4 regions of the Streptomyces sp. NPDC090127 genome follow, and region 2 is predicted to be linked to each of the others. Evidence: riboswitches for the same ligand, from Rfam matches in the RefSeq annotation. Region 2 holds a riboswitch; each other region holds the start of a gene.
The links. Region 2 has a riboswitch for cyclic di-AMP ahead of ACIPPS_RS18955 (M23 family metallopeptidase). Riboswitches for the same ligand answer to the same signal wherever they lie in the genome.
Positions count from the first base shown of each region.

Region 1: another riboswitch for cyclic di-AMP. It lies ahead of ACIPPS_RS29880 (transglycosylase family protein); the one in region 2 lies ahead of ACIPPS_RS18955 (M23 family metallopeptidase).
Region 3: another riboswitch for cyclic di-AMP. It lies ahead of ACIPPS_RS09625 (peptidoglycan DD-metalloendopeptidase family protein); the one in region 2 lies ahead of ACIPPS_RS18955 (M23 family metallopeptidase).
Region 4: another riboswitch for cyclic di-AMP. It lies ahead of ACIPPS_RS12710 (transglycosylase SLT domain-containing protein); the one in region 2 lies ahead of ACIPPS_RS18955 (M23 family metallopeptidase).

Region 1 covers NZ_JBIVDE010000009.1:290,081-297,071, forward strand. The annotation lists gene ACIPPS_RS29875 (transglycosylase family protein) at 2-1,006, shown strand; cyclic di-AMP (ydaO/yuaA leader) riboswitch at 1,266-1,439, shown strand; gene ACIPPS_RS29880 (transglycosylase family protein) at 1,443-2,135, shown strand; gene eno (phosphopyruvate hydratase) at 2,470-3,762, shown strand; gene ACIPPS_RS29890 (septum formation initiator family protein) at 3,869-4,333, shown strand; gene ACIPPS_RS29895 (DUF501 domain-containing protein) at 4,483-5,040, shown strand; gene ACIPPS_RS29900 (exopolyphosphatase) at 5,037-5,951, shown strand; gene ACIPPS_RS29905 (NAD(P)/FAD-dependent oxidoreductase) at 6,321-6,991, shown strand, end outside.
Region 2 covers NZ_JBIVDE010000005.1:20,861-27,851, forward strand. The annotation lists gene ACIPPS_RS18945 (PrsW family intramembrane metalloprotease) at 1-566, shown strand, start outside; gene ACIPPS_RS18950 (aldo/keto reductase) at 720-1,667, opposite strand; gene ACIPPS_RS18955 (M23 family metallopeptidase) at 1,774-2,874, opposite strand; cyclic di-AMP (ydaO/yuaA leader) riboswitch at 2,886-3,033, opposite strand; gene ACIPPS_RS18960 (PP2C family protein-serine/threonine phosphatase) at 3,342-4,430, opposite strand; gene ACIPPS_RS18965 (MerR family transcriptional regulator) at 4,833-5,573, opposite strand; tRNA gene ACIPPS_RS18970 (tRNA-Met) at 5,768-5,841, opposite strand; gene ACIPPS_RS18975 (rhodanese-like domain-containing protein) at 5,913-6,392, opposite strand; gene sigJ (RNA polymerase sigma factor SigJ) at 6,701-6,991, shown strand, end outside.
Region 3 covers NZ_JBIVDE010000002.1:910,335-917,325, reverse strand. The annotation lists gene dxs (1-deoxy-D-xylulose-5-phosphate synthase) at 1-542, shown strand, start outside; gene ACIPPS_RS09645 (aspartate aminotransferase family protein) at 539-1,924, shown strand; gene ACIPPS_RS09640 (helix-turn-helix domain-containing protein) at 2,000-2,686, shown strand; gene ACIPPS_RS09635 (DUF6126 family protein) at 2,707-2,871, shown strand; gene ACIPPS_RS09630 (tyrosine-protein phosphatase) at 2,887-3,699, opposite strand; cyclic di-AMP (ydaO/yuaA leader) riboswitch at 4,089-4,254, shown strand; gene ACIPPS_RS09625 (peptidoglycan DD-metalloendopeptidase family protein) at 4,259-5,221, shown strand; gene ACIPPS_RS09620 (SGNH/GDSL hydrolase family protein) at 5,391-6,203, shown strand; gene ACIPPS_RS09615 (STM4011 family radical SAM protein) at 6,190-6,991, opposite strand, start outside.
Region 4 covers NZ_JBIVDE010000003.1:352,125-359,115, reverse strand. The annotation lists gene ACIPPS_RS12730 (RNA ligase) at 1-820, shown strand, start outside; gene ACIPPS_RS12725 (AAA family ATPase) at 824-1,741, shown strand; gene ACIPPS_RS12720 (CapA family protein) at 1,927-3,039, shown strand; gene ACIPPS_RS12715 (phosphoribosyltransferase family protein) at 3,098-4,375, shown strand; gene ACIPPS_RS12710 (transglycosylase SLT domain-containing protein) at 4,405-5,277, opposite strand; cyclic di-AMP (ydaO/yuaA leader) riboswitch at 5,282-5,440, opposite strand; gene ACIPPS_RS12705 (phosphocholine-specific phospholipase C) at 5,750-6,991, opposite strand, start outside.

The DNA.
Region 1 (6,991 bases), on a different contig from region 2:
CATGCGCTCCGGGAACGGACGACACCGCAGACCCCGCCAGGCCCCCGCCATCGTCGTCGCCGCAGGCGTGACGGGATCGGCCCTCGCGCTGCCCCTCCTCGGAGCGGGCTCCGCCTCCGCCGCCGACGCGGCGACCTGGGACCGGGTCGCCGAGTGCGAGTCGGGCGGCCAGTGGAGCGCCCACTTCGGGAACGGGCTCTACGGCGGACTCCAGTTCAGCCAGGAGAGCTGGGAGCGGCACGGCGGTCTCGCCTACGCACCGAGCGCGGACCTCGCCAGCCGTGGGCAGCAGATCGTCGTGGCCGAAAGGGCCCTTGCCGCCGGCGACACGCAGTGGGCGACCTGTGCCCCGATCGCCGGTCTGACCAACGACGGCACCAAGCCCGACATCGATCCCGGCCCGGCCTTCCGGCCGAGCGAGCCGATCGGCCCGAGCCCGGAGTCCAGCCGGACCGTCGGGCTGCCGACCGTCGACACCCCGCCCGAGGCCCTCGCGCCGTCCGAGACCTCGTCCGCGCCCTCCGCCCCCTCGGCGCCGTCCACGACCGCCTCCGAGGCGCCCGCCCCCGGGGCATCCGGCCCCGAGTCCTCCGCTCCCGACGCGTCCACCACGCCGCCGGCGCCGACCACCTCCGGCACCGGCAAGCACCGGGGCGGAGCAGCCCCGGAAGAGACGGGCAATACGGACAAGGCCCCTGAAGCGGGCCGCCATGCCTCGCCGTCCGACGCGCCGACACCGGGTGCCGACGCCGACAAGCAGCCCACCGGGGACACTTCGGACAACCCGCCCGCAAAGGGCATCGCTGACACTATCGGCGAATACACCGTCAAGCCCGGCGACAACCTCACCGCCATCGCTCGGGAGAACGCGCTGCCGGGCGGCTGGGGCGCCCTCTATGACGCCAACCGCACGACGGTGGGTGTCGACCCGGACCTCATCCTCCCTGGCCAGAGCCTGGATCTCACGGTCGGTCAGCCCGACGGGGCGGCGGCGGGGCGCGGGTAGTTCGGGGCTGAATGTCCGGTTCTGCGCAAGTGAGACAAGGGTCTCTTCGCCTCAACTGGCGTGTCTCGTCCGCAAACTCTGCTTCCGTCACCTCTCACCTGCGTAAATACCCTTCGTCCCGAGGCAAGTAGGGGCGTTTTGTCCCGCATGGACGTCTTTGAACTTCCCCCGGGTCTGTGTCTACGGTCGTCACCGCTCGCCACCGCGGGCCCCGTCGACCGAAACGCCGAATCCTGCCGTCGGCCGATGGGAACAGTCGTCGCGTCATGCGCCGAAGGCAGGAGCGGGGGACCCAAGGTAAGCGCCGCCCCCGGCCGTTGAGACAGACGGCCGAGAGCGGCTTGGGGTGAAGCCGCGCGCAAGGTCGCGCGGCCGGGCAACTCACAGGGCCCGAACCCGACAGCTCACCTCGTAGGCGTCGGTGAGGAGAAGTCCCATGCTGTTTTCCGCCAAGGGCAAACACCGTCGTCCCTCCAAGGCCACCCGCGCCGTCGCCCTCGCCGGTGTCGCCGGTGTCGCCGTCGCCGCCCCGCTGATGGGCGCCGGCACCGCCTCGGCCGCCACCGTCTCCGAGTGGGACAAGGTCGCCCAGTGCGAGTCCGGCGGCGACTGGTCCATCAACACCGGCAACGGCTACTACGGCGGCCTGCAGTTCTCGAACTCCACCTGGGCCGCCTTCGGTGGCACCGCCTACGCGGCCAGCGCCGACCAGGCCTCCAAGTCGCAGCAGATCGCGGTCGCCGAGAAGGTCCTCGCCGGCCAGGGCAAGGGTGCCTGGCCGAGCTGCGGCGTCGGCCTCTCCTCCGCCTCGCCGAACACCGGTGCCGTCGAGGAGGCGCCCGCCCCGCAGGCCGCCCCGAAGCAGGAGCGTCAGGCCGAGCAGCCGACGACCCGCAGCGAGCAGCGGACCGCCCCCAAGACCGAGTCGAAGAAGACCGTCACCACCCCGACCGGCAAGAAGGTCAAGAAGGGCGACGGCGAGTACAAGGTCGTCGGCGGCGACACCCTGAGCAAGATCGCGGCCGCGCAGGACGTCAAGGGCGGCTGGGCGAAGCTCTTCGAGCTCAACAAGGACGTCGTCGAGGACGCCGACCTGATCTACCCGGGCCAGCAGCTTCACCTGAAGTGAGCCCGGCGGCTCGCGTGAGTCCGGCGGCTCGCGCGAGTCCCACGACCCTCCCGCGGTGACCACCCCGGTCCGGAGCGCCCTTCCCCCGTGCGCTCCGGACCGGGGTTCCGCGCGTCCGGGGCCCCCGCCGCGGGCCGCCCCGGGGCCCGGACCCTGGTTACCGTCGAGTAGATCTGAGGGCCTTTGGGCCTGAATGCGTGCCCTCGGGTCCTTTTTCGTCCCAGGGGGCGGGCGCCCGGCGGGCTGGAGCCCCGGAGCCGGTTAGGCTCTTGTCGCAAGGCCGAAGCGACCCTGCACCGCAAGCGTCACATCTAGCGTCACATCCCAGAAGGAGATGCTCGTGCCGTCCATCGACGTCGTCGTAGCCCGGGAAATCCTGGACTCCCGAGGCAACCCCACGGTCGAGGTCGAGGTCGGCCTCGACGACGGCAGCACCGGCCGTGCTGCTGTTCCGTCCGGTGCCTCCACCGGTGCGTTCGAGGCCATTGAGCTCCGTGACGGAGACAAGAACCGCTACCTGGGCAAGGGCGTCGAGAAGGCCGTCCTCGCCGTGATCGAGCAGATCGGCCCGGAGCTCGTCGGCTACGACGCCACCGAGCAGCGCCTCATCGACCAGGCCATGTTCGACCTGGACGCCACGGACAACAAGGCCTCCCTCGGCGCCAACGCCATCCTCGGCGTCTCCCTCGCCGTCGCGCACGCCGCGTCCGAGGCCTCCGACCTCCCGCTCTTCCGCTACCTCGGCGGTCCGAACGCGCACCTGCTGCCCGTTCCGATGATGAACATCCTGAACGGCGGGTCGCACGCCGACTCCAACGTGGACATCCAGGAGTTCATGATCGCCCCGATCGGCGCGGAGTCCTTCTCCGAGGCCCTGCGCTGGGGCACCGAGGTCTACCACACCCTCAAGTCCGTCCTGAAGACCAAGGGCCTGTCCACCGGCCTCGGCGACGAGGGCGGCTTCGCCCCGAACCTGGACTCCAACCGTGAGGCGCTCGACCTCATCCTGGAGGCCATCAAGCAGGCCGGCTACGTCCCGGGCAAGGACATCGCGCTGGCGCTCGACGTCGCCGCGTCCGAGTTCTACAAGGACGGCTCGTACGCGTTCGAGGGCAAGTCCCGCTCGGCCGCCGAGATGACCGAGTACTACGAGGAGCTCGTCGCCGCGTACCCGCTGGTCTCCATCGAGGACCCGCTGTTCGAGGACGACTGGGACGGCTGGAAGGTCCTCACCGACAAGCTGGGCGCCAAGGTCCAGATCGTCGGCGACGACCTGTTCGTCACCAACCCGGAGCGCCTGGCCCGCGGCATCGAGGACGGCGCCGCCAACGCCCTGCTGGTCAAGGTCAACCAGATCGGTTCGCTGACCGAGACCCTGGACGCCGTCGAGCTGGCCCAGCGCAACGGCTTCAAGTGCATGATGTCCCACCGCTCCGGCGAGACCGAGGACGTCACCATCGCCGACCTCGCCGTCGCCACCAACTGCGGCCAGATCAAGACCGGCGCCCCGGCCCGCTCCGAGCGCGTCGCCAAGTACAACCAGCTCCTGCGCATCGAGGAGATCCTCGACGACGCGGCCGTCTACGCCGGTCGCAGCGCCTTCCCGCGGTTCCGCACCGCGAACTGATCGACACGCCAAGGGCTGACCCCGCGTCACCCTCGGTTACGGACGTCCCCGCACCCGGTCCCGTACCGTGTGCGGGGACGTCCGTACGTAAAGGGGAGGCGCGCACATGGCCCGGGACCGGTTCTCGACCGCGACCAGGATCAAGTTGCTCGGCGAGCAGACCGCCGCACGCGTGTACCGCTCCCAGACCCGTCGCCAGGCCCGGCGCTCCCGGCTCACCGGCCGCGCGGCCTTCCTCGCCCTGGTCGTCTGTTCGCTGGTCGTCGCCCTCGCGTACCCCATGCGTCAGTACGTCTCCCAGCGCGGCGAGATCGCCGAGCAGGAGCGCCAGGCCGCCGAGGCCGCGGAGCGCGTGGAGGAGCTGCGGGACGAGAAGGCCCGGCTCCAGGACCCCGCGTACGTCCGCCGGCTCGCCCGCGAGCACCTGCACTACCTGATGCCCGGCGAGACCGGCTTCACCGTGAACGACCCCGAGGCCGAGCGCGCCCGCCGCACCGAGCAGGGCGAGGCCGAACGCCCCTGGTACTCCGACCTCTGGGACGGCGTCGACCGCGCCGACACCGGCCGCTGACGCGGCGCCACGAGATGATGGGCCCAGGCCCAATGAGCTCCGGGCCCACCGGGCCGCGGGACCACAGGACCCCAGGCCCACCGGGGCCGTCGGCCCCACCGATCCACCATCCGAAGCAGACCGCTCCCGACGAGAAGACAGACGCAGGCATGGAAACGCCCCCTCCGCAGACCGCCCGCACCGAGCCGACCGAGGCGGACGTCGCCGCGTTCGAGGCACAGCTCGGCCGCCCGCCCCGGGGACTGCGCGCCATCGCGCACCGCTGCCCGTGCGGCAACCCGGACGTCGTCGAGACCGCGCCGCGGCTCCCGGACGGCACCCCGTTCCCCACCACGTACTACCTGACGTGCCCCCGCGCGGCCTCCGCGATCGGCACCCTGGAGGCCAACGGGGTCATGAAGGAGATGCAGGCCAGGCTCGCCACCGACCCGGAGCTGGCCGCCGCCTACCGGGCCGCGCACGAGGACTACCTCGCCCGCCGCGACGCCATCGAGGTCCTGGAGGGCTTCCCGAGCGCCGGTGGCATGCCGGACCGGGTCAAGTGCCTGCACGTCCTCGTCGGCCACTCGCTGGTGGCCGGACCGGGCGTGAACCCGTTCGGCGACGAGGCCCTCGCGATGCTGCCCGAGTGGTGGGCCAAGGGCCCGTGCGTCACCCCGTGCGCGGAGAAGGACGAGGACGCCGAGGAAGAGGGGGGCGCCGCGTGACCCGGGTCGCCGGTATCGACTGCGGTACGAACTCCATCCGGCTCCTCGTCGCCGACGTCCACCCCGAGACCGGCGAGCTGACCGAGCTGGACCGGCGGATGACGATCGTCCGGCTCGGGCAGGGCGTCGACAGGACCGGCCGCCTCGCGCCCGAGGCGCTGGAGCGGACCTTCGCCGCCTGCCGCGAGTACGCGGCCGTCATCGAGGAACTGGGCGCCGAGAGGCTCCGCTTCGTGGCCACCTCCGCCTCCCGGGACGCCGAGAACCGCGACGACTTCGTGCGCGGTGTCCAGGAGATCCTGGGCGTCGAGCCCGAGGTGATCTCCGGCGACCAGGAGGCCGAGCTCTCCTTCACCGGCGCCACCGGCGAGCTGCACGGCACCGAGAAGTACCTCGTCGTGGACATCGGCGGCGGCTCCACCGAGTTCGTCGTCGGCAACCGGCACGTCGAGGCCGCCCGCTCCGTCGACATCGGCTGCGTCCGGCTCACCGAGCGTCATGTGCGCAGCGACCCGCCGACCGCCGCGGAGGTCGCCGCGATCCGCGCCGACGTCCGGGCCGCCCTCGACCTGGCCGAGGAGACCGTGCCGCTGGGCGAGGCCGAGACCCTGGTCGGGCTCGCGGGCTCGGTCACCACGGTCGCCGCCATCGCGCTGGGGCTCCAGGAGTACGACTCCGCGAAGATCCACCACTCCCGTGTCCCGTACGCGAAGGTGCGGGAGATCGTCGACACGCTCGTCGCGTCCACCCACGACGAGCGCGCCGCGATCCCCGTGATGCACCCCGGGCGGGTCGACGTCATCGTCGCCGGGGCGCTCGTCCTGCGGGAGATCATGGCGCGGACCGGGGCCCGCGAGGTCGTGGTCAGCGAGCACGACATCCTCGACGGAATCGCACTCTCGGTGGCATAACGGGCACACCCCGACGCCGCCCGCGACACGGCGTCGGGAAAGTTCGTGAAGTTCTTCACAAGGAAATGGGCCCTGAGGGGGGTCGAGGAGGGCCATCTGGGCCTCCAACGCCCCTGTCGGGGCTCTTTCGTAGGCCGAGGCCCCGGTTCGTTCGTTGTTTCCATCGTGTGAACGCACCCCGTGGTTCGGGGTTACCGGACCCTCTCCGGGCCAGTTCAGTAGGGGTGAACAACGTTCACCCCCGCATCGTGGTTCCTTTGCACGACCATGACCTGGGTCACGTGGGCGGCGGAGTGTAGCAGAGGTGGTCCACAACCTTGTGAAGGGGCGCACGAGCGACCCCCCTGGGAGGGGTGGATACTCGGATGCATGAGCACCACGGAGCGTCCCAGGATCCTCGTAGTAGGCGGTGGGTACGTAGGCCTGTACGCAGCACGACGCATTCTCAAGAAGATGCGTTATGCGGAAGCGACCGTCACGGTCGTCGACCCGCGCTCGTACATGACGTACCAGCCCTTCCTCCCCGAAGCCGCCGCAGGCAGCATCTCCCCGCGCCACGTCGTCGTCCCGCTGCGACGCGTCGTGCGCGGAGCCGAGGTGCTCACCGGTCGCGTCACCACCATCGACCAGGACCGCAAGGTCGCCACGATCGCGCCGCTCGTCGGCGAGGCGTACGACCTGCCGTTCGACTACCTGGTCGTCGCGATGGGCGCGGTCTCCCGTACCTTCCCGATCCCCGGCCTCGCCGAGCAGGGCATCGGCATGAAGGGCGTGGAGGAGGCCATCGGCCTCCGCAACCACGTCCTGGAGCAGCTCGACAAGGCCGACTCGACCACCAACGAGGAGGTCCGCCGCAAGGCGCTGACCTTCGTCTTCGTGGGCGGCGGCTTCGCCGGCGCGGAGACCATCGGCGAGGTCGAGGACATGGCCCGCGACGCGGCGAAGTACTACACCAACGTGAAGCGCGAGGACATGCGCTTCATCCTGGTCGACGCCGCCGACAAGATCCTCCCCGAGGTCGGCCCGGAGCTGGGCCGCTG
Region 2 (6,991 bases):
AGTTCCTGAGGCTGCGCCGGACGCTGCTGCCGATCGCCGGGCTGCTCCTGGCCATGTTCATGCACGCCCTGTGGAACGGCTCCGCCACGATCCTCGGGCCGCTGGGCTTCATCCTGGTCTACGGCATGTTCATGGTGCCCGCCTTCGGCCTGCTGACCTGGCTCGCGATATGGAGCAGGCAGCGGGAGCTGCGCACGATATCCGGCCAGCTCCCGGCGTACGCGGCGGCCGGCTGGCTCTCGCCCGCCGAGCCGCTCGCGCTCTCCTCGATGCGGGCCCGGTCGGTGGCCCGCGACTTCGCCCGCCGGACGTACGGCCCGCCGGCCGCCACCGCCGTCGGCGAGTACGAGGCGTTCGCGACGACCCTCGCCTTCCTGCGGCACCGCGCCGAGCGCGGGGCGCCGGACGCGGACTTCACGGCCCGCGAGCAGGAGCTGCTCCACCATCTCTGGCAGCGCAAGCCGGTCGCCTCCCCCGCCCTCACGTACGCGGCGCGCGCGACGGGCCGGGTGTGGGCTCCCCCGCAGTACCTCGACTACAGCGGCTACAACCCGTACCGGAGCTAGGGCCCCGCGAGCCCGGCAGGCGCCGCGAGGCCCGCAGGCCCCGCGAGGCCGACCCGCGAGCCCGGCCTGATCCGGCCCCTGCGAGCCCGGCCTCATCCGGCCTGCGAGGCCGACCTGATCCGGCCTGACCCGGCCTGACCCGGACGAGAGGTCCTAGGACGCGGACGCTTCCGTCAGGAGCGTCAGTTCGGCGCTGGTCAGTCGGAGGTCCGCGACGGCCACCAGGGCCGGGAGCTGTTCGACCGTACGGGCCGAGGCGATCGGCGCGGCGACGGTCGGGCGTGAGGCCAGCCAGGCCAGGGCGACGGTGGCCACCTCGGCCTCGTGCGCCTGGGCCACGGTGTCGAGCGCGGCCAGGATCCGGCGGCCCCGCTCGGACTCCGCGTGCGCGGCCGCACCGTGCGCGCGGACGCTGTCCACGGTCCTGCCCGGGCGGTACTTGCCGGTGAGGAAGCCGGACGCGAGCGCGTAGTACGGGAGGGAGGCGAGCCCGGCCCGCTCGGCGGTGGCCAGGAGTTCGCCCTCGTACGTGTCGCGCGAGAGCAGGTTGTAGTGCGGCTGCAGGGCGACGTAGCGGGCGAGCCCCTCGGCCTCGGCGAAGTCGAGGGAGGCCTGGAGCCGCTCGGACGAGATGTTGGAGGCCGCGACGGCCCGCACCTTGCCGTCCCGCACCAGTTGGTCGAGCGCGGTGACGATCTCCTCGACCGGGACGGTCGGGTCGTCGAAATGCGTGTAGTAGAGGTCGATGTAGTCGGTGCCGAGGCGGCGCAGCGACTCCTCGGCGGCGGCCTTGATGGTGGTCGCGGAGAGGCCCTTGTACTGGGGGTGGGCGCCGACCTTGGTGGCGATGACGACGTCGGAGCGGTTGCCCCGGGCGGTCAGCCACTCGCCGATGAGCGTCTCGGACTCGCCGCCCTGGTTGCCCTCGACCCAGGCGGAGTACGCGTCGGCGGTGTCGACGACGTTGCCGCCGGCGGCGGTGTAGGCGTCGAGGACGGCGAAGGACTGGTCCCGGTCGGCGGACCAGCCGAAGACGTTGCCGCCCAGCGCGAGCGGGAAGACGAGGAGATCGGAACGGCCCAGCGGGCGAAGAGAGGTCATGGGACGGTTCAACGACCTCCCTGGAGTGCGCTATTCCGACAGCGGTGAACCGGGAGTCCCGGCAGCCCTGGCGTGGGGGGGTGACGCCAGGGCCGCCGGAGTCTCGTCAGACCGACAGGCCCTTGCTGCCCAGCCAGGCCGCCGGGTCCACGCCCGAGCCGCCCGGGGTGTGGACCTCGAGGTGCAGGTGCGGGCCGGTCACGTTGCCGGTCGCGCCGACGCGCCCGATCGTGTCGCCGGTGCCCACGGACTGGCCAACGCCGGCCGTCATCGAGGAGAGGTGGCAGTACCAGACCTCCGTACCGTCCTCCAGCTCCAGGACGATCCGGTAGCCGTACGAGCCGGACCAGCCCGCCGACTTGATCGTGCCGCCGTGCACCGCCTTGACCGGTGTGCCGGTCGGCGCCGCGAAGTCGAGGCCGGTGTGCTGGCCGGAGGACCACATGGAGCCGGACTGGCCGTACGTGGAGGTGAGGGTGTACGAGGACGTGGGCAGCGAGTAGCTCGCGGCGAGCTTCGCCAGGCGCTCGGCCTCGGCCTTCGCCGCCGCCTCCTCCTCGGCCTTCTTCTTCGCCGCGGCCGCTTCCTTCTCGGCCTTGTCCGCCTGGGCGGCGGCCTCGACGGCGGCCTTCTCGGCGGCTGCCTTCTCCGCCACGGCCTTCTCGGCGGCGTCGGCGGAGGCTTGCTGCTGCTCGGCCTGCTGGAGGATGCGGGCGCGCAGCGCCTCGCCGGCGTCCGCGGTCGCCGCGGAGGCGGACTCGGCGCCCGCGTTCAGCTGGGCCTCGTCGGCCGGCAGCGCGAGCGTGGCCGTGAGCGGCTGGGCGTTGATCGTCCCGGAGTCCGTACCGTCCGCGCCGTCCGTGTCGGAGATGAGCGCGCCGACGCCGGGCAGTTCGGAGGCGTCCGGCAGGTTGAGGTCGGGAAGCGATATCGAGACCGGGGGCTTGTCCTTGGCGGTCGCCATGCCGCCGGCGCCGACGGCCGCGATGACACCGACGCCGAGGACGGTGGAGGAGCGGGCGAAGCCGGAGCGCTGCTTCACGACGCGGTGGCGGCCACCCGAACGGGCCTGCTGGCGCAGGGAGTCCTCGGTGGGGTTCCACTCTCCCCAGGTCGACGCTTCGTCGTCCGTCCCGGCGGCGCCACGGGCGCCGAACGCGTTGAAACCGTCAGAAAGACCCTCGGGGGCAGGGCTGTTGGACGCCACGGAGGCGCGCTCCTTTCCTTCCTTCTCGCCTACCGGGTTAGCTGACGGGTTCGGAGCAGGAAGGTCTCCTACGGGCGTTTTCGCACGAGTGCGAAGGTGCCCGATTCACCCCAAGTAGTGGTTCCCCGGTTCCCTTTCAGGATTCGGCGCGTGCGCACGGTGCCGTCTTGGACGACGGCTGGGACGACCGCGCTGCGTTATCGAACGTTAATAGACACGAGGGCTGGATTCCAAGCCGTTCCGGTTGATCATTCACAAGATTGAGCTGGTACAGGACGATTTGATCCCGCTTCAGTACGGACCTCTACTAAAGGTCGAGAACTGACTGTTCGTCAATTGTTATCGGAGCGGAACCCTTCCACTACGGATGGTCACGGCACCGCGCACGGCACCGCGTACGGCACCGCGCACGGCGCCGGTCAGCCGGTCTGCCGGTCAGCCGGTCAGCCGGTCTGCCGGTCTGCCGGTCACCGCACCACGGGCATCGTCCGGCGCCGCTCCGGCTGGCCCGCTCCCGGCCGGCTCACGGCGAGCAGCGCCATGTCATCGGTGGAGCCCCCGCCCGTGTACCGGCGGACGTCGTCGACGAGCGCGTCGAGCAGTTCCTCCGGCCCCGGGAAGATCCTCCCGGCCAGTCGCTCGGCCGGTTCGTAGAAGGCCCCGCTGGAGTCGCGCGCCTCGGAGAGCCCGTCGGTGTAGAGGAGCAGCGTGGCGCCCGGCGGGTACGGCGCCTCGTCGGCCCGGTCAGGCCAGGCGGCCAGCTCGCCCATGCCGAGCGGCAGCGCGGGCTCGGTCGGCACCAGATGCGACAGGGCGCCGTCCGCGTGGAGCAGCAGCGGCTCGGGGTGGCCCCGGTTGACGACCCGTACCCGCCCGGCCCCACGCGGGATCTCGGCCAGGACGGCGGTGGTGAACCCCTCGAAGGCGTCCAGCCCGTCCCGGCGGGTGCCCTCGCGGGCCAGCGCGCGCTCCAGTCGCTGCGCGACGCCTTCGAGGGTCGCCTCCTGCTCCGCCGCCTCCCGGAAGGCGCCGATCACGACGGCCACCGCCTCCACCGCTTCGAGCCCCTTGCCGCGGACGTCACCCACCACGAGCCGTACCCCGTACGGCGTGTCCTGGACGGCGAAGAGGTCGCCCCCGATGAACGCGTCCGCCTGCGCGGCCTCGTACCGGGCCGCGACATGGAGCCCGCCGATCCGCTCGGCGGGCGTCGGCAGCACGGCCTTCTGCGCGGTCTCCGCGATGACCCGCGCCGACGCGAGCCGCTCACCGCTGCGCCGCACGACCCGGTTGATCAGCAGCGCGAGCACGGAGACGGTGACGACGGTGAACGTCTCGGTGAGGGCGGGAACGTCGTTGGCGGTCTGGTTGTAGAGGTGCAGCCCGATGCTGGCGAGGACGGCGGCGATGCCGGTGAGCAGCGTCGTCAGCATCGAGAAGAACGGGGCGGCGATGAGCGGCGCGGCGGAGAACATCGGGGAGGCGGTGTACGAGGCGGGGGTGGACAGGTCGAAGACGACACCGCCGAGGATCACCAGCGGCGGCAGGGCCCGGATGAACCGCCGCGCCCGCTCGGCCCGCCCCCGCCGAGGCCGCGGCGAGAGCCCGTCGACGACCTGACCGTTGCCGACCTGACCGTCGGCGACACGACCGTGGCCGACCCGGCCGTTGCCGGCCCGACCGTCGGCGGCCCGACCCTTGGGGGCCCGACTCTTGCCGGCCCCACCGTTGCCGGCCCGACCCTTGCCGGCGGAATCGCCGCCGACGGGTCCGCCTCCCCGGCCCTGGACCGGCCCTTGTTCCTGCCCCTGCCCCTGGCCCTGCCCCACCTGTGCTCTCCTGCCCGGTCCGTACACGGCACGGCGACGGACGGTACCGCGCCCTCCCCAGGGTGGCGGGAGCCGCGCCGCTCGGCGACCCCCGCTCGGCCGTGTGGGGGACGCGGACCGGGCGCGCGGCTACAGGTTCCGCTCCGCGTAGGTCTTCATCGCGTCCCGGACGAGTACGGCGGTGCCCTCGCCGTGCTGGTCGTAGGTGGCGGTGAAGCGCGGGTCGTCGACGTACATCTGGCCGAGCCCGGTCACGTACTCCTTCGACGGCGCCGTCGTGATCGACAGCCACGCGACGTGGCGCCGGGCGATCTCCTGGACCTCGTCACTGTCGGCCGCGAGACCGTCGTGCGCCGCCCGCCCGAAGTCGCGGGCGATGGCGGCCTGCCGGTCCATGAAGTCCCGCTTCTCCTCGGCGCTGAGCGAGCGCCACCAGCGGTCGCCCTGCTCGTAGGCGTCGCGACCCCAGCGCCGGCTGACCTCCTCCTCGTACCGCGTGTGGTCGAAGCCGTCGAGAACTTCCTCTGCCATGAGCGCTTCCCCTTTCTCTGTCTTGTGGAGCGTGGTCTTCACCGCCGCGATCTGCCGCCCGATCCGCTCCCGCTCCTGTTCGAGCAGAAGGAGATGCGTGCGCAGCGCGGCGGACGTGTCCCGCTGCCCTTCGAGGACCTCGCCGACGGCGGGCAGTGAGAGCCCCAGCTCGCGCAGGAGCAGGATGCGCTGCAGCCGCACGAGCGCCGCCTGGTCGTAGTACCGGTAACCGTTGGCGCCGATCCGGCTGGGTTCCAGCAGCCCGAGCTCTCCGTAGTACCGGAGGGTTCGGCTGGTGGTGCCCGCCTTCTTGGCGATCTCTTGGATCGACCACTCCATACCGAGAACGCTAGATCTTGACGTTGCGTAAAGGTCAAGCGCGCAAGCCGGCGAGGCGGGCGGCGGGGGCGGCGAGGCGGGCGGCGGGGGCGGCGAGGCGGGCGGCGAGGGCGGCGAGGCGGGCGGCCGGAGCGGGGGACGTACGACGAAGGCCCGAATCCAGTGACTGGATCCGGGCCTTCGTTGCTACTGAGTAGCGGGGACAGGATTTGAACCTGCGACCTCTGGGTTATGAGCCCAGCGAGCTACCGAGCTGCTCCACCCCGCGTCGGTGAATATGACCTTACGGCATGGGGCGCGGATCCCCTAATCCGTATCCCGGCAGGGGCCCGGCGGCTCTCAGCAGCCGCAGTCGTCGGAGTCGACGGGGGCGGTCAGCGGGTCCGCGTCCTTCTTCCCGGGGCCTTCCCACGTCTCGTACGCGAAGCCCTCGCGGACCCAGTACTCGAAGCCGCCGAGCATCTCCTTCACCTGGTAGCCCAGCTGCGCGAGAGCGAGCGCGGCGCGGGTGGCGCCGTTGCAGCCGGGGCCCCAGCAGTACGTGACCACGGGGACGGTCGTGTCGAGCAGCTGCTCGGCCTGCTCGGCGATGAGCGCGGTCGGCAGGTGGACGGCTCCGGGGACGTGGCCCTGGTCCCAGGAGGCGGTCGAGCGGGAGTCGAGGACCACGAAGCCGGGGTCGCCGTCGGCGGCGAGGGCGCTCGCGACGTCGGAGACGTCGGCGTGGAAGGCGAGGCTGGCGGAGAAGTAGGCGGCAGCGGCCCGGGGAGAGGCGGGCGGGGTACGAAGTACGGCGTTGACCTGCGCGGTTGTCGTCATGCGTGAAAATCTACGGTCGACGATCAGCGCGTTGAAGTGGCACTTCCCGGCGGTGGGCACCCTCCGCCGGGGAAATCCCGGCGTTACGCGGGGGGCGGCAGGGGATCTCACGCAACGGACGGTTCCGGAGGGGGGCTCCGGATGTGCGGTGGGGCCTCCGGCTGTCCGGAGACCTCTCCGGCTGTCCGGGGGCTCCTCCGGAGTGGTCCGGGGCCCGGTTCCGGGCGGGGCGGACGTGTCACGTTTCGACGGCGCCGTCCGTCATGACGATGACGGACTCGACGAGTTTCGACGAGGGAGACGCACCGATGGACGACAAGGACCTCCTGGCCTCACGGTTCGAGGCCGACCGCACGCATCTCAAGGCGGTGGCCTACCGGATGCTCGGCTCGCTGAGCGAGGCGGAGGACGCCGTCCAGGAGGCGTGGTTCAAGCTCAGCCGTTCCGACATCAGTGACGTACGGAACCTCAGCGGCTGGCTGACGACGGTGGTGGGCCGCGTCTGCCTGGACATGCTGCGCTCGCGCGCCTCGCGCCGTGAGGATCCGCTGGAGTACTACGTCCCCGATCCGCTGTTGCGCCGCGCGGGCGGCCCCACG
Region 3 (6,991 bases), on a different contig from region 2:
CCCGCGACGCCGACCAGCTGCGCGCCCAGCTGCGCGAGGCCGTCGCCGTCGACGACGCCCCGACCGTGCTGCGCTTCCCCAAGGAGACGGTGGGCCCGGCGGTCGCGGCCGTCGGGCGGATCGGCTCCATGGACGTCCTGCTGGAGCCCGCGGGGCAGGACGCGGACGTGCTCCTCGTCGCCGTCGGGGTCATGGCCGAGGTCTGCCTCCAGGCCGCCGACCTGCTCGCCGGACGCGGCGTCCGCTGCACCGTCGTCGACCCCCGCTGGGTCAAGCCCGTCGACGAGGCCCTCGCCCCGCTCGCCGAGCGGCATCGTCTGGTCGCCGTCGTCGAGGACGGCGTCCGTACCGGCGGTGTCGGCGCGGCGGTGGGTCAGGCCCTGCGCGACGCGGGGGTCGACGTCCCGCTGAGGACCTTCGGCATCCCCGAACAGTTCCTGGCCCACGCCAAGCGCGGCGAGGTGCTCGCCGACCTCGGCCTCACCCCGGTGGAGATCGCCGGGAACATCAGCGCCGCACTGACCCGGAAGAAGGGGCGATGAGCAAGGAGTTCGACCTCTCGGCACTGCTCGCCGAGCGCGGGGCGGAGCGCTACGAGCTGCACAGCCGCTACCTCAACCACCAGCTCCCGCGCATGCTGCACACGATCGGCTTCGACCGGGTCTACGAGCGGGCCGAGGGAGCCCACTTCTGGGACGCCGACGGAGTCGACCACCTCGACATGCTGGCCGGCTTCGGCGTCATGGGCCTCGGCCGGCACCACCCCGTCGTCCGCAAGGCGCTCCACGACGTGCTCGACGCCCAGCTCGCCGACCTCACCCGCTTCGACTGCCAGCCGCTGCCGGGCCTGCTCGCCGAGCGGCTGCTCTCCCACAGCCCCCACCTCGACCGGGTCTTCTTCGGCAACAGCGGTACGGAAGCGGTGGAGACCGCCCTGAAGTTCGCCCGGTACGCCACCGGGAGCCCCAGGATCCTCTACTGCTCCCACGCCTTCCACGGCCTGACCACCGGCTCCCTGTCGGTCAACGGCGAGAAGGGCTTCCGGGACGGCTTCGCCCCGCTGCTGCCCGACACGGCGATCGCGCTGGGCGACCTCGACGCCCTGGAGCGGGAGCTGGGGAAGGGCGATGTGGCCGCGTTCGTCGTGGAGCCGATCCAGGGCAAGGGGGTGCACGAGGCCCCGCCGGGCTTCCTGCGCGCCGCCCAGGAGCTGCTGCACCGGCACGGCGCCCTGCTGATCGCCGACGAGGTGCAGACCGGGCTCGGCAGGACCGGTGACTTCTACGCGTACCAACACGAGGAGGGCGTCGAACCGGACCTGCTCTGTGTCGCCAAGGCGCTCTCCGGCGGATACGTCCCGGTCGGCGCGACGCTCGGCAAGGACTGGATCTTCAAGAAGGTCTACTCGTCCATGGACCGCGTCCTCGTCCACTCCGCCAGCTTCGGTTCGAACGCGCAGGCCATGGCGGCGGGACTCGCCGTGCTCTCGGTGATGGAGAACGAGGGGACGGTGGCGCACGCGCGCCGGATCGGCGAGCTGCTCTCCTCGCGCCTGAAGGAACTCGTACCGCGGTACGAGCTGCTGCACGAGGTCCGCGGCCGCGGGCTGATGATCGGGATCGAGTTCGGCCGCCCCTCGTCGCTGGGGCTGCGCAGCCGGTGGACGATGCTCCAGGCGGCCCGGAAGGGGCTCTTCGCGCAGATGGTCGTCGTGCCGCTGCTCCAACGGCACCGGATCCTGACCCAGGTGTCGGGCGACCATCTGGAGGTGATCAAGCTGATTCCGCCGCTGATCATCGACGAGGCCGACGTGGACCGCTTCGTGACCGCGTTCACGGCGGTGATGGACGACGCCCACGGCGGTGGCGGGCTGATGTGGGACTTCGGGAAGACGCTGGTCAAGCAGGCGGTCGCCCAGCGCTGACAGGGTGGCCCGAGCGTGACTTGCCTCTGGGGCAAGAAATTTGCCTGAGAGGAAAGTTCCTGGCGGAATGGAGCCATGGAGCACCTCCCCGGGGAACCTTCCCCGGACCCTGCCGCACAGGATCCTGCCGTACCGGGTCCCGTCGCACCGGATCCCGCCGGACCTGACCCGGCCGCCGTCCTGCCGGACGTCGCCCCGCAGCTGCGTGGGCTGCGCCGACGGCGCGGGCTGACCCTGGAGGTCGCCGCGCAGCGGGCCGGGCTCTCACCGGCCCATCTCTCCCGGCTCGAGACGGGCCATCGGCAGCCCTCGCTGCCGATGCTGCTCGCCCTGGCCCGCATCTACGGTACGACGGTCTCCGCGCTCCTGGGCGAGGTTCCGGCCGAGCGTGATCCGATCGTCCGGGCCGGCCGGTCCGAGCCCGTCGAGGCCGACGGCTGGACCTACCGCCAGGCAGGGGGGCCCGGCCGGGCCCTGCAGGCGCTCCGTGTGCACGTTCCGTACGCCACCCGCGCCGACATCGTGCGCGTCCATCCCGGCGAGGAGTGGCTGCACGTCCTCGACGGGCAGGTGCGTCTCGCCCTCGGCGACGCCGTCCACGTCCTGGATCCCGGGGACAGCGCGCACTTCGACTCGCTCACCCCGCACCGCATCGGCGCCGCCGGTCGCGGCGGGGCCGAGCTGCTCTTCGTCCACACGCTGATGCAGAGCCCCGTCGCCGAGCTGTGTCTCGGCGACGGCGCCGCTCCGCATCCGCGCTGAGCCCTTCGGAAAGGACCGTCATGTCGGAGAAGTCCGGAAAGCGCGCCCCCGTCACCGGCGAGGAGCGCGAGGCCGGCCAGTTCCCCAAGGGGCTGGTGCTCCGCCTCTTCGCGTACCTCGTGGCGGGGCACCTCTTCGCCGCCTTCCTCTATCTGCTGTTCGCCCTCGGCGGGCAGAACCAGTGACCGCGAGGGGCGCCGTCACGCGTCCTTGACGAGCCGCTCGCGCAGGCGCGCGCGGGTCTCCGCGCTGAGCTTCAGACCGTCCGTGAGGTAGTTCTCGGCCGTCCCCCAGGTCTGCTCCATCGTCTCGAACGCGGCCCGCAGATACTCCACACGCGCGTCGAACAGCGGGCTGATCAGCTCCATCACCTCGGGCGCCATCGCGTCCGCGGAGGTGGAGCTGCGGCGCACCTTGTAACGGCGGTGCGGGTCGTTCGACTTCACGTAGTCGGCCTCGATCGCCTCGCGCTCGACGCCCACCGCGAGCAGCGCGATGGCGATGGAGAGGCCGGCCCGGTCCTTGCCGGCCGCGCAGTGCATGAGGGCGGGGACGCTGTCCTCGGCGAGCGCGTGGAGGATGCGGCTGTGCTCCGCCGTCCGCTCGACGATCATCTTGCGGTACGAATCAGACATTCGGGTCGCGGCCTTGCCGTCGCCGAGGATGGCGCGGAGCTGCTCCAGCTCGCCCGAGCTGACGAGCTTCCAGAACTCCTTGCCGTCGGCCGGGTCGTTGAGCGGAATGTTCACGTTCCGTACGCCGGGCAGTTCGACGTCCGGGCCCTCGATCTTGACGTCGGCCTGATTGCGGAAGTCGAAGATCGTGTGCAGCCCGAGGGTGGTGAGGAACGCGGCGTCGTCCTCCGTGGCGTGCGCGAGGTGGCCGCTGCGGAAGAGGCGGCCGAAGCGCACCGTCCCGCCGTCCACGGTCGGCAGTCCGCCCACGTCCCGGAAGTTGCGTACCCCGGTGAGCTCGGGTTCGGTCGGCGAGATCTGGGGCAGCTGCTGCGTCACGGGTGCTCCTGAAGGTTGGCGGATCGCGATCGGGTCCTGATCGATTCCTGGCGCAATCATCCCGGGTGCCGGGGGGCCTCCGCACCTCTGGGTAGGGGAATGGGCGTTCTGTCCGAATTAGGGCCTTCGATATAACGCGCCCTGGTTGCAGGGGAGATGGGTTTCGCGGCGTGAGCAGCGTCATAGAAGTGACGGACCGTGCCTGATCGCCGGGCGTAATTCCCCTGCCGGAAAAGGAAATCGATCCGCCGTCATCCACGGAGGGTGACCGGAATGCGGAGCGGATATCACGCTCTGGAATGCGAACGGAAAACGGCGGCTTGTTCGGCTCGACCCTGCTCGTCTAGCGTCACCGTCAATCCGGTCGGACCGCCGAATCCTGCCACCGTCCGGAATCCGCACCCATCCCCATCCACGTACGGCAGGAGCGGGGGACCCAGGTAAGTACGCCGCACCGGTCGATCCGGACGGCTCGGGGTGAAGCCGCGTGAGAACGCGGCCGGACATCTCCAGTCCGAACCCGACAGCTCACCTCGTAGGCGACGGAGAGGAATTCGCCATGCCCGCGAAGGGTAAGCACCGCCGTCCCAAGGTCAACCCGATCACGCGTGGATTCGTCGCCGCCGGCACGGGCGGCGCCGTCGTCGCCCTGCCGCTGCTCGGCGCGACCGGAGCCCACGCCGCCGAGAAGGCCGCTCCGACCGTGACGTCCGAGAAGGCCGTCGCCGCCGTCGCCGCCACTCCCGCGAAGGCCCCCGCCGCCGCGAAGCCGAAGACGTACTCCGTCGCCCCCGGCGACTACCTGTCGAAGATCGCCGCCGAGCACCACCTCGCGGGCGGCTGGCAGAAGCTCTACTCCGACAACCGTCAGGTCGTCGGCGAGGACCCGTCGCTGATCCTGCCGGGCATGAAGCTCACCCTCGGCGCCAAGTCGACGGCCAAGGCCGCCCCGAAGGCCGAGGCCCCCAAGGCCGCGCCGAAGACCCCGAAGGCCGCGCCCAAGGCGGAGAAGTCCTCCTCCGACGCGAGCGAGACGCGCAGCTCCCGCTCCTCGGACCGCTCCACGGCCCCCACCGAGAACTCCGGCTCGGCGCAGTCCGCCCCGGCCAAGGCCTCCTCCGGCTGGGTCGCCCCGGTCAGCGGCGGCATCTCGACCCCGTACCGGGCCTCCGGCTCGATGTGGTCCTCCGGCTACCACACCGGTGCGGACTTCATCGCCGCCTCCGGCACCTCGGTCAAGGCCGTCGGCGCGGGCACCGTCCACTCGGCCGGCTGGAGCGGTTCGTACGGCAACGAGGTCGTCATCCAGCACGCCGACGGCACGTACTCCCAGTACGCCCACCTCTCCTCCCTCTCCGTCTCGGCGGGCCAGACCGTGACCGGCGGTCAGCAGATCGGCCTCTCCGGCTCGACCGGCAACTCCAGCGGTCCGCACCTGCACTTCGAGATCCGCACCGGCCCGAGCTACGGCTCGGACATCGACCCGCTGGCCTACCTGCGCCAGCACGGCGTCGGCGTCTGACGCCTTCGCGTTCACCCGCAGCACCCCACAGGGGCCCGGCACTTCCGAGTGCCGGGCCCCTGTGGCGTATTCCGGCTTGGCGGAATCTTGACCGGTGGCGTATCTCACCCGGCGTCAACCCCTCCTTACGGTCGCGTAGGTCACATGCATAAGGGAAAGATGAGCTCCCGTGGCAGACGATTCGAGATCAAGAGACATACGCGCATTCGGGTCGTACGCGGCGATCGGTGACAGCTTCACCGAGGGTGTGGGAGATCCCGGGCCCGACGGGACGTTCGCCGGCTGGGCCGACCGTTTCGCGGTCCTGCTCGCCGACCAATTGCCGGAGCACGACGTATTCCGTTACGCCAACCTGGCCGTCCGGGGCCGGCTCCTCGACCAGATCGTGGCGGAACAGGTCCCCAGGGCCAAGGAGCTCGCTCCCGACCTGGTGACCTTCTGCGCGGGCGGCAACGACATCATTCGCCCCGGCACCGACCCCGACGACGTCGCCGAGCGCTTCGAGCGCGCCGTCGCCGACCTCACCTCGGCCGTCGGCACGGTGATGGTGACCACCGGCTTCGACACCCGCGACGTCCCCGTGCTGCGGCATCTGCGCGGCAAGATCGCCACCTACACCGCCCATGTCCGGGCCATCGCCGACCGCTACGACTGCCCGGTCCTCGACCTCTGGTCGCTCAAGTCCGTGCAGGACAGGCGGGCCTGGGACAACGACCGGCTGCACCTCTCGCCCGAGGGGCACACCCGGGTCGCGCTGCGCGCCGCCCAGGTCCTCGGCATGGACGTGCCGGCCGACCCGGACCAGGTCTGGCCGCCGCTGCCGCCGAGGGGGACCCTGGAGGTCCGCCGCGACGACATCCAGTGGGCCAGGGAGTACCTCGTCCCGTGGATCGGACGGCGGCTGCGCGGCGAGAGCTCGGGCGACCATGTGGCCGCCAAGCGGCCGGACCTGATGCCGCTCGGCGACCTCATGCCCCTCTGACCGCCCGGCCCGGCGCTCCCGCGCGCCCGGCCGGAATCCGCTCCAGGACCCCGCCCGCGAACACGTCGTACAACGGCAGCGTCTCCAGGTGGACGTAGCCGATGTGGCAGTCGCAGGCCGCGAGCGGGCAGGCGCGCGGGCGCAGCGCGGCCCGGTAGGACCCGTCGTACAGGTTGCCCAGCTCGGCCTTGACGAAGTGACAGCGGCGCACGGTCCCGTCACCGTCCACCGAGACCACCGACTCACCGGTCCGGCACGGCAGCCCGGCGGAGCGGTGCGGACGGCGGCTGTACGGGAAGAGGGGGTCGAGGGCCGTCCAGCTCTCGGCCTCCTCGTCGGTGTACGTGTGCCCGTCGGCCGCGTTCACCCAGAGGTAGACCTCGGGCGGGAGGTCCTCGCGCAGGCGCAGCGCGTGCTCCCGGTGCGCGGGCAGACCGACCACCCCGACGCTGAAGCGGACCGACCGGGCCGCCAGCTCGCGGCACTTCGCGAGGAAGCGGTCGTACGGCGTCTGGCCGGGGTGGTACGTGCACCAGAGCGCGAGGGTCTCGGGGTCGGCCTCGGCCAGCCAGTCGGTGCGGCAGCTCAGGTTGGTCTGGATCGCCACCCGCTCGACCTGCGGCAGGTGCGACAGCTCGGTGAGGGTGCGCCGGTACCACGATCGGACCAGCCCCTCGCCCCAGGGGGTGAAGAGGATCCTCAGCCGGTCGCCGGTCTGCGCGGTCACCCAGGCGGCGAAACGCTCCAGCGCGGCGCGGTCGGCCCGCAGCTGTTCGCGGCTGTCACGG
Region 4 (6,991 bases), on a different contig from region 2:
GGCGCAGCGCCGGCTCGACGGCCGGGACACGGGGGCCCTGACGCCCGGCGTCACGTACCTCGCCGAGATCCTGTACCCGCAGAATCGTATCGTCGTCGACTACGGCGACCGCCGGGACCTCGTGCTGCTCGCCGCCTTCAGCCTGGACGGCACCGAGATCCCGCTCGCCGACGCAGCCGCCGACTGGGCCGAGATCGGCTCCGTCGTCCGGACCTGGCCCGCCATGCCCCTGGACGAACTGCTGGCGCACACCGAGGCGAACACCCTGCCCGGCGGCCCCCCCGCCACCGGCACCGACGCCGAGGGCTTCGTGCTGCGCTACGCCTCCGGTGTGCGCGCCAAGGCCAAACTGAGCGAGTACGTACGCCTCCACAAGGTGCTCACCGGCGTGACCGAGCGGGACATCTGGCGCAGCCACGGCATCCAGCGCTTCGCCGGCACCTCCGTGAAGCGCCTCGCGCAGGGCCTGGGCTGCTCCGTCGCCGAACTCGGCGGCGTCACCTCCACCGGCGGCCGACCGCTGGACGCGCTCCTGGAGCAGGTGCCGGACGAGTTCGACGCCTGGGTGCGCCGGGTCGTCGACCGCCTGGAGGACGAGGCCGCGGAGCGGGAGCGCGCCATCGACAAGGCGTACGCGTCCCTCGCCCACCTGGCGGGCGACCGGGGCGCCTTCGCCCGCGCCGTCAAGACGCTGGGGGTGGAACCCGAGATCCGGGCGGCCATGTTCCTGCGCCTCGACGGACGCCCGACCGACCTGTTCGTCTGGCGCGCCGTCAGGCCCGAGGCGACCGACCCGTACACCACCGACCTGGAGAACTGAGCCGTGCCCGAAGTACACGTCATGACGGGGCTTCCCGCCTCGGGGAAGACCACGGTCGCCCGCCGGCTGCAGGCCGAGGCCGAGGGCCGGATGCGCCGCGTCAACCTCGACGACCTGCGCGCCATGCTGGACGTCCCGGCGCCCGAGCGCGGCCGCTCGCACGCCCACGAGCGGACCGTCCTCGACATCCAGGACGCGGCCGTCCGCGCGGCGGTCCAGGGCGGATTCGACGTCGTCGTCGACAACACGCACCTCACCCCGCACATCCCCAAGCGGCTGAAGGCGGCTCTCGTCGGCCTCGACGCGCGTTTCGTGGTGCACGACTTCACCGACGTACCGGTCGAGGAATGCGTACGGCGCGACGCGGAGCGCGAGCGTTCCGTCGGCGAGGAGATCATCCGCATCCTGGCCGACAAGCACGCCAAGTCGATCCGCGGCGGCTGGCGGCTGACCGCCGAGTGGCTGGGCGCCCGACCCACCGCCATGCCGTACGTCCCCGACCACGCGCTCCCGTCGGCCGTCCTGTGCGACATCGACGGCACACTCGCGCTGCGCGGCGACCGGGGCCCGTACGACTTCACGCGCTGCGACCTCGACCTGCTGAACGTCTCGGTGGCCGGCGCGCTGCGCGCCTTCCGCACGGCCGACAACGACACGATCGTGCTGCTGTCCGGGCGCAGCGAGGACCACCGCGCGCTCACCGAGGCGTGGCTCGCCCGCCACGAAGTGCCGTACGACGAACTGTGGATGCGGGCCTCGGACGACGGCCGGAGCGACGACATCGTCAAGGCCGAACTCTTCGACGCCCACGTCCGCCACCGCTACGCCGTCCGGATGTCCCTGGACGACCGCGACCGCGTCGTCGCCCTCTGGCGCCACATGGGCCTGCCGACCTGGCAGGTCAACTACGGCAACTTCTGACCCGCCGCGCGGCTCGCGGCCTCGGAGCCCCGCCGAAGGGGCTTCGGGGCCGGGGCCCGCATCGCCGCGCGGCGGCCGCGAGGCGGCCCGGTCGGGGCGCGATCCCCGGCATCGTCTGCCCGGAGCACGTCCACGCCCTGCCCGGCACCCGGCCGTCGCCGTCGTCATGAGCCTACTCTGGGTCCATGGGCAGTGACCTGGTACGGCTCTTCCTCTGCGGCGACGTGATGCTCGGCCGCGGTGTCGACCAGATCCTCCCGCACCCGGGCGACCCGGCCCTGCGCGAGCGGTACGTGCATGACGCACGGGCGTACGTGGCGCTCGCCGAGGAGGCCAACGGCCCGATCCCGCACCGCGTGGATTTCGCCTACCCCTGGGGCGCCGCGCTCGACATCCTCGCCGACGCCGCGCCCGACGTCCGCGTTACCAATCTGGAGACCGCCGTCACCACGCGTGACGACTTCGCCCCCGGCAAGGCGGTCCACTACCGGATGCACCCGGACAACCTGCCGAGCCTGACCGCCGTCCGCCCCGACGTCTGCGTCCTGGCCAACAACCACGTCCTGGACCACGGCCGCGGAGGGCTCGCCGACACCCTCGACGCCCTGGCGAAGCACGGCGTGCGCACGGTCGGCGCGGGCGAGGACGGAGCGGCGGCGGCCCGGCCCGCCCTCGTCGACCTGCCCGGCGGCCGACGGCTCGTCGCGTACGCGCTGGGCATGGCCTCCAGCGGCATCCCGCGCGACTGGGCCGGCACCGCCCACCGGGGCGGGGTGCACTACGCCGCCGGGCCCACCGCCGCCACCGCCGCCCGCCTGCTCACCCGGATCCGGGACACCAAGCGCCCCGGGGACCTCGTTCTGGTCTCCCTGCACTGGGGATCGAACTGGGGGTACGCGCTCTCCCGCGCCGACGTCGACTACGCGCACGCGCTCATCGACGCCGGTGCCGACGTGGTGCACGGCCACTCCTCGCACCACCCCCGGCCGCTGGAGATCCACCGGGGCAAACTCGTCCTGCACGGCTGCGGCGACCTGATCAACGACTACGAGGGCATCACCGGCTACGAGCAGTACCGCGACGACCTGCGGCTGCTGCACCTCGTCTCGGTGCGGCCCGACGACGGCACCCTGGAGGAGGTACGCATCATTCCCCTGCGGGCCCGCCGCCTGCGGCTGGGCCACGCCCCCCGCCGCGACGCGCGCTGGCTCCGCGAGGTACTCGGCCGGACCAGCCGGCCCTACGGCGCGCGGGTCGACCTCGACGAGGACGGAACCCTCGTCGCACGCCCCGCCTGACCGGCGGCGGCACGCACCCACCCGCGCGCACGCCCAGGACCAGGGAGACGAGCGGGACATGTACTTCACCGATCGCACGGACGCCGGACGGCAACTCGCCGCACGACTGGAGCACCTCAAGGGCCGTGACGTCGCGGTCCTGGGCCTCCCACGGGGAGGGGTGCCCGTCGCCGAACAGGTCGCCGACGCGCTCGGGGCCTCCCTGGACGTCTGCCTCGTCCGCAAGCTCGGGGTGCCCTTCCAGCCGGAACTGGCGATGGGCGCCATCGGCGAGGGAGACGTACGGGTCCTCAACGACCGCGTCCTCGACGAGACGGGCGTCTCGGCCGGCGACCTCGCCACCGTGGAGGCGCGTGAACGGACCGTGCTCGGCCAGCGGGCCCGGCGCTACCGGGGCGCCCGGTCGGGGGCCCGGCTCGACGGCCGGACCGTCGTGGTCGTCGACGACGGGCTGGCGACCGGCGCCACGGCGGTCGCCGCCTGCCGGGTCGTGCGCGCCCAGGGGGCGGCACGGATCGTCCTCGCGGTGCCGGTCGCGCCGGCCGACTGGCGGGAGCGGATCGGCCGGGAGGCGGACGAGACCGTCAGCGTCCACGAACCGGAGCTCTTCTACGCGATCGGCCAGTTCTACGAGGACTTCTCCCAGATCCCGGACGAGGAGGTCGTCGCCTGCCTGGAGCGCCACCACGCCGGGCAGCTCCGGGGCGAGCAGGACCCCGAGGTGCGGATCCCGGTCGGGGAGGTGGAGGTCGAGGGCCGGCTGGTCGTGCCCGAGGGCGCACGGGGGATCGTGGTCTTCGCCCACGGGAGCGGCAGCAGCCGGCACAGCCCCCGCAACCGGGCCGTCGCCGAGAGCCTCGACCGGGCCGGGCTGGGCACCCTCCTGTTCGACCTGCTCACCGAGGAGGAGGCCGCCGACCGGAGCAACGTCTTCGACACCGAGCTCCTCGCCGGCCGGCTGACCCGGGCCACGCGCTGGCTGGCCGGACCCCCCGGCCTCGAAGGGCTGCCGACCGGCTGGTTCGGCGCGAGCACCGGCGCGGCGGCCGCCCTGTGGGCAGCCGCCGATCCGCTCTCCGAGGTGGCCGCCGTGGTCTCCCGCGGCGGCCGTCCGGACCTCGCGGGCCCGCGCCTCGCACAGGTGCGCGCCCCCACCCTGCTGATCGTGGGCGGCGAGGACCCGCTCGTACGGGACCTGAACGAGGACGCCCGCCGTCGGCTGCGGTGCGAGAACCGGCTCGTCGTCGTCCAGGGCGCCGGACACCTCTTCGAGGAGCCCGGCTCGCTGGAGCAGGTCGGTGAACTCGCCGCGAGCTGGTTCGCCGACCACTTCTAGCGGGGTGCCCCGGGGAGGGCGCCCAGCCGTCAGTACGCGCCGTTGACGTTGTCCATGGAGCCGTACCGGTCCGCCGCGTAGTTGCAGGCGGCGGTGATGTTGGCGACCGGGTCGAACGGGTCCATCGACGTACCGGGCACGTGGTAGGCGAGGAACGTCGGGTCGATCACCTGGAGCAAACCCTTGGACGGGGTGCCCTTGGCGGCGTTGGAGTCCCAGTTGTTGATGGCCTGCGGGTTGCCGGAGGACTCCCGCAGGATGTTGCGCTGGATGCCCTCGTACGAACCGGGGATGCCGTACTTCTGCATGATGTCCAGCGACTCGCGGATCCAGCCGTCGAGGTCGTCGGTGTAGCTCTTCGCGGCCACCGTGGTCGCCTGGGCGCCCTGCGCGGGGGCCTTGGCCTTAGACGGCGCCGCGGCGGGAGCCTTCGTCGGCGCGGCGGTCCGCTGCGAGCGGTCGGCGCGGTCCGCTGTCGTCGTACGGGCCTCGGACTTCTGCTTCGGAGCGGCGGCGGCCTTTCCACGAAGCGTCAGTTCCAGACCGGGGTGGATAAGTGACGGGTTGTCACCCACGGCCGCGCGATTCGCCTGGTACAGGGCCTTCCAGCCGCCCTGGACGCTCTGCTCCCGGGCGATCACCGAAAGGGAATCGCCCCGGGTGACGGTATACGTCGTGGCGGCGGAATTCGGTGCGGCCGGAACGGATTCCGCGATCTTCGCCGGGGCGCTGAGAACGGTCTTCTCGACGGTGGCGGTCGCGGGGGCCGTGGTGGGCGCGGCGTGTGCGGTGGCGGTGCCGACCAGGGGCAGCGCCAGGGCGGCGCCACCGGTGCTCGCGAGAGCGATTCCGCGGGTCAGGGGCCTTCTCTTGGGGCGCCGGTGCTTACCGTGTGCGGGCATGATGCAGTCCTCTCCGGCGCCTGCGGGGTGAGCTGTCGGGTTCGGGCTGGAGATGCCCGGTCACGCATGCGCGACTTCACCCCGAGCCGTGCCGTAAAAAACCGGACCGGCGAAATGGTGGGTCCCCCGCTCCTGCCTTCGGGTGAATGAGCGATGTGTTTTCGGACGGTGGCAGGATTCGGCGATCCGTCCGGGTCGAGGTGACCGTAGGCGAGAAATGTCGGCCGAAACAAGACGCCGAATGCACGGCCTGTTCGGCGGGGGATTCCCGAGCCGCGCCCGGCGCCCCGAACTTCCTTGGCGGGTAAGGGAACGGGGCCCGTGGGGAGATCGTTCGAGCCTCGGCGTGATTCGCCTCACCTGCCGTCTCATTCCGGACATGCGGGGAAAACCAGCCGAGTTGAGAAATGGGGCACAAGGGGGATTAAGCCCCTTGTGCCCCATTTTGGCCTGGGCTGCGGCTGTGCGGGCGTCAGCCGGTGACGCTCGGGGCGCCCGTCTCGATGTGGCCGGTGTAGCGGCGCGACCACGTGCCGTCGATGTCGGCCAGGATCGTGAAGTCGTACCAGCCGCCCTGGTACGCCACCGCGTTGAAGAAGTCCTCGCGCGAGGAGTTCGCCGCCACCGTGTACGTCCAGGGGCCGTCCGTGCGGTAGGCGTTCGAGCGGATGGTGAAGGTCACCGGTCCGGCCGAGGCGTTGGTGAGCTTGAAGAAGATCGCCGTCTTCCCGGTGCCCGCCTCGGTCGCGAACCGCGCCGCCACCTCGATCGCCTTGCCCGCCTTGGAGGCGTCGCCGATGAAGCGGCGCAGGAAGCGGTTGGGTCCCATCATCGAGATGTCGTATTTGCCCGCACCCGACCCGGTCCCGATGTTGAAGAAGTCCGTCGACGTGGCGCCCGGGTCGACCGTGTACTGCCAGGCCGCCGTGTCCCGGTGCTGGTGCGGGTGGATCGTGACGTGCGCCGGCCGCTTCGCCTGCGCGCCCCGGTTCGACATCGAGAACCAGGCGAGGATCTTGCCCGCCGCCCCGAACTCGAACCGGTCGAGGTTGCCGTTGACCTGGTACGGCAGCGCGCGCGCCGGGCGCGTCCCGGGTTCCTGCGCCGGCAGGGCGTTGTCCTGCGGCACCGGGTTGGGCAGCGGACCGCAGGTGTCCTGGCCGATGACCTTGGCCGTGGAGGGGAGACCCGAGGGGACGCCGTACACCGGGCGCGCGAAGTCGAAGACGCCCGTCAGGTCGCCGGTGACCTTCCGCCGCCAGGCGCTGATGTGGGGGCAGGTGGCGGGGGTGCCGAGGGCGGCCGTCCAGGTCTCCATGAAGCGCAGCACGGAGGTGTGGTCGAAGACCTCCGAGCTGACCCACCCGCCGCGCGTCCAGGGCGACATGACGAGCATCGGCACCCGGAAGCCCAGGCCGATCGGCACCCCGTCGATGTACTCGCCGGGGGTGCCGGGCGGGGCGACGGGCGGCGGCACGTGGTCGAAGAACCCGTCGTTCTCGTCGTAGTTGAGGAACAGCACGGTGGAGTCGAAGACCTCGGGGTCCGCGGCCAGCGCGCGGTAGACCAGGTCGACGAAGTGCGCGCCGTCGCCGGGCGGGGCGTAGGGGTGCTCGGAGAACGCCTCGCTCGCCACCACCCAGGAGACCTGCGGGAGCGTCCCGGCGACGACGTCGGCGCGGATCGCGGCGGCGATGTCGTCCGGCGTGGAACC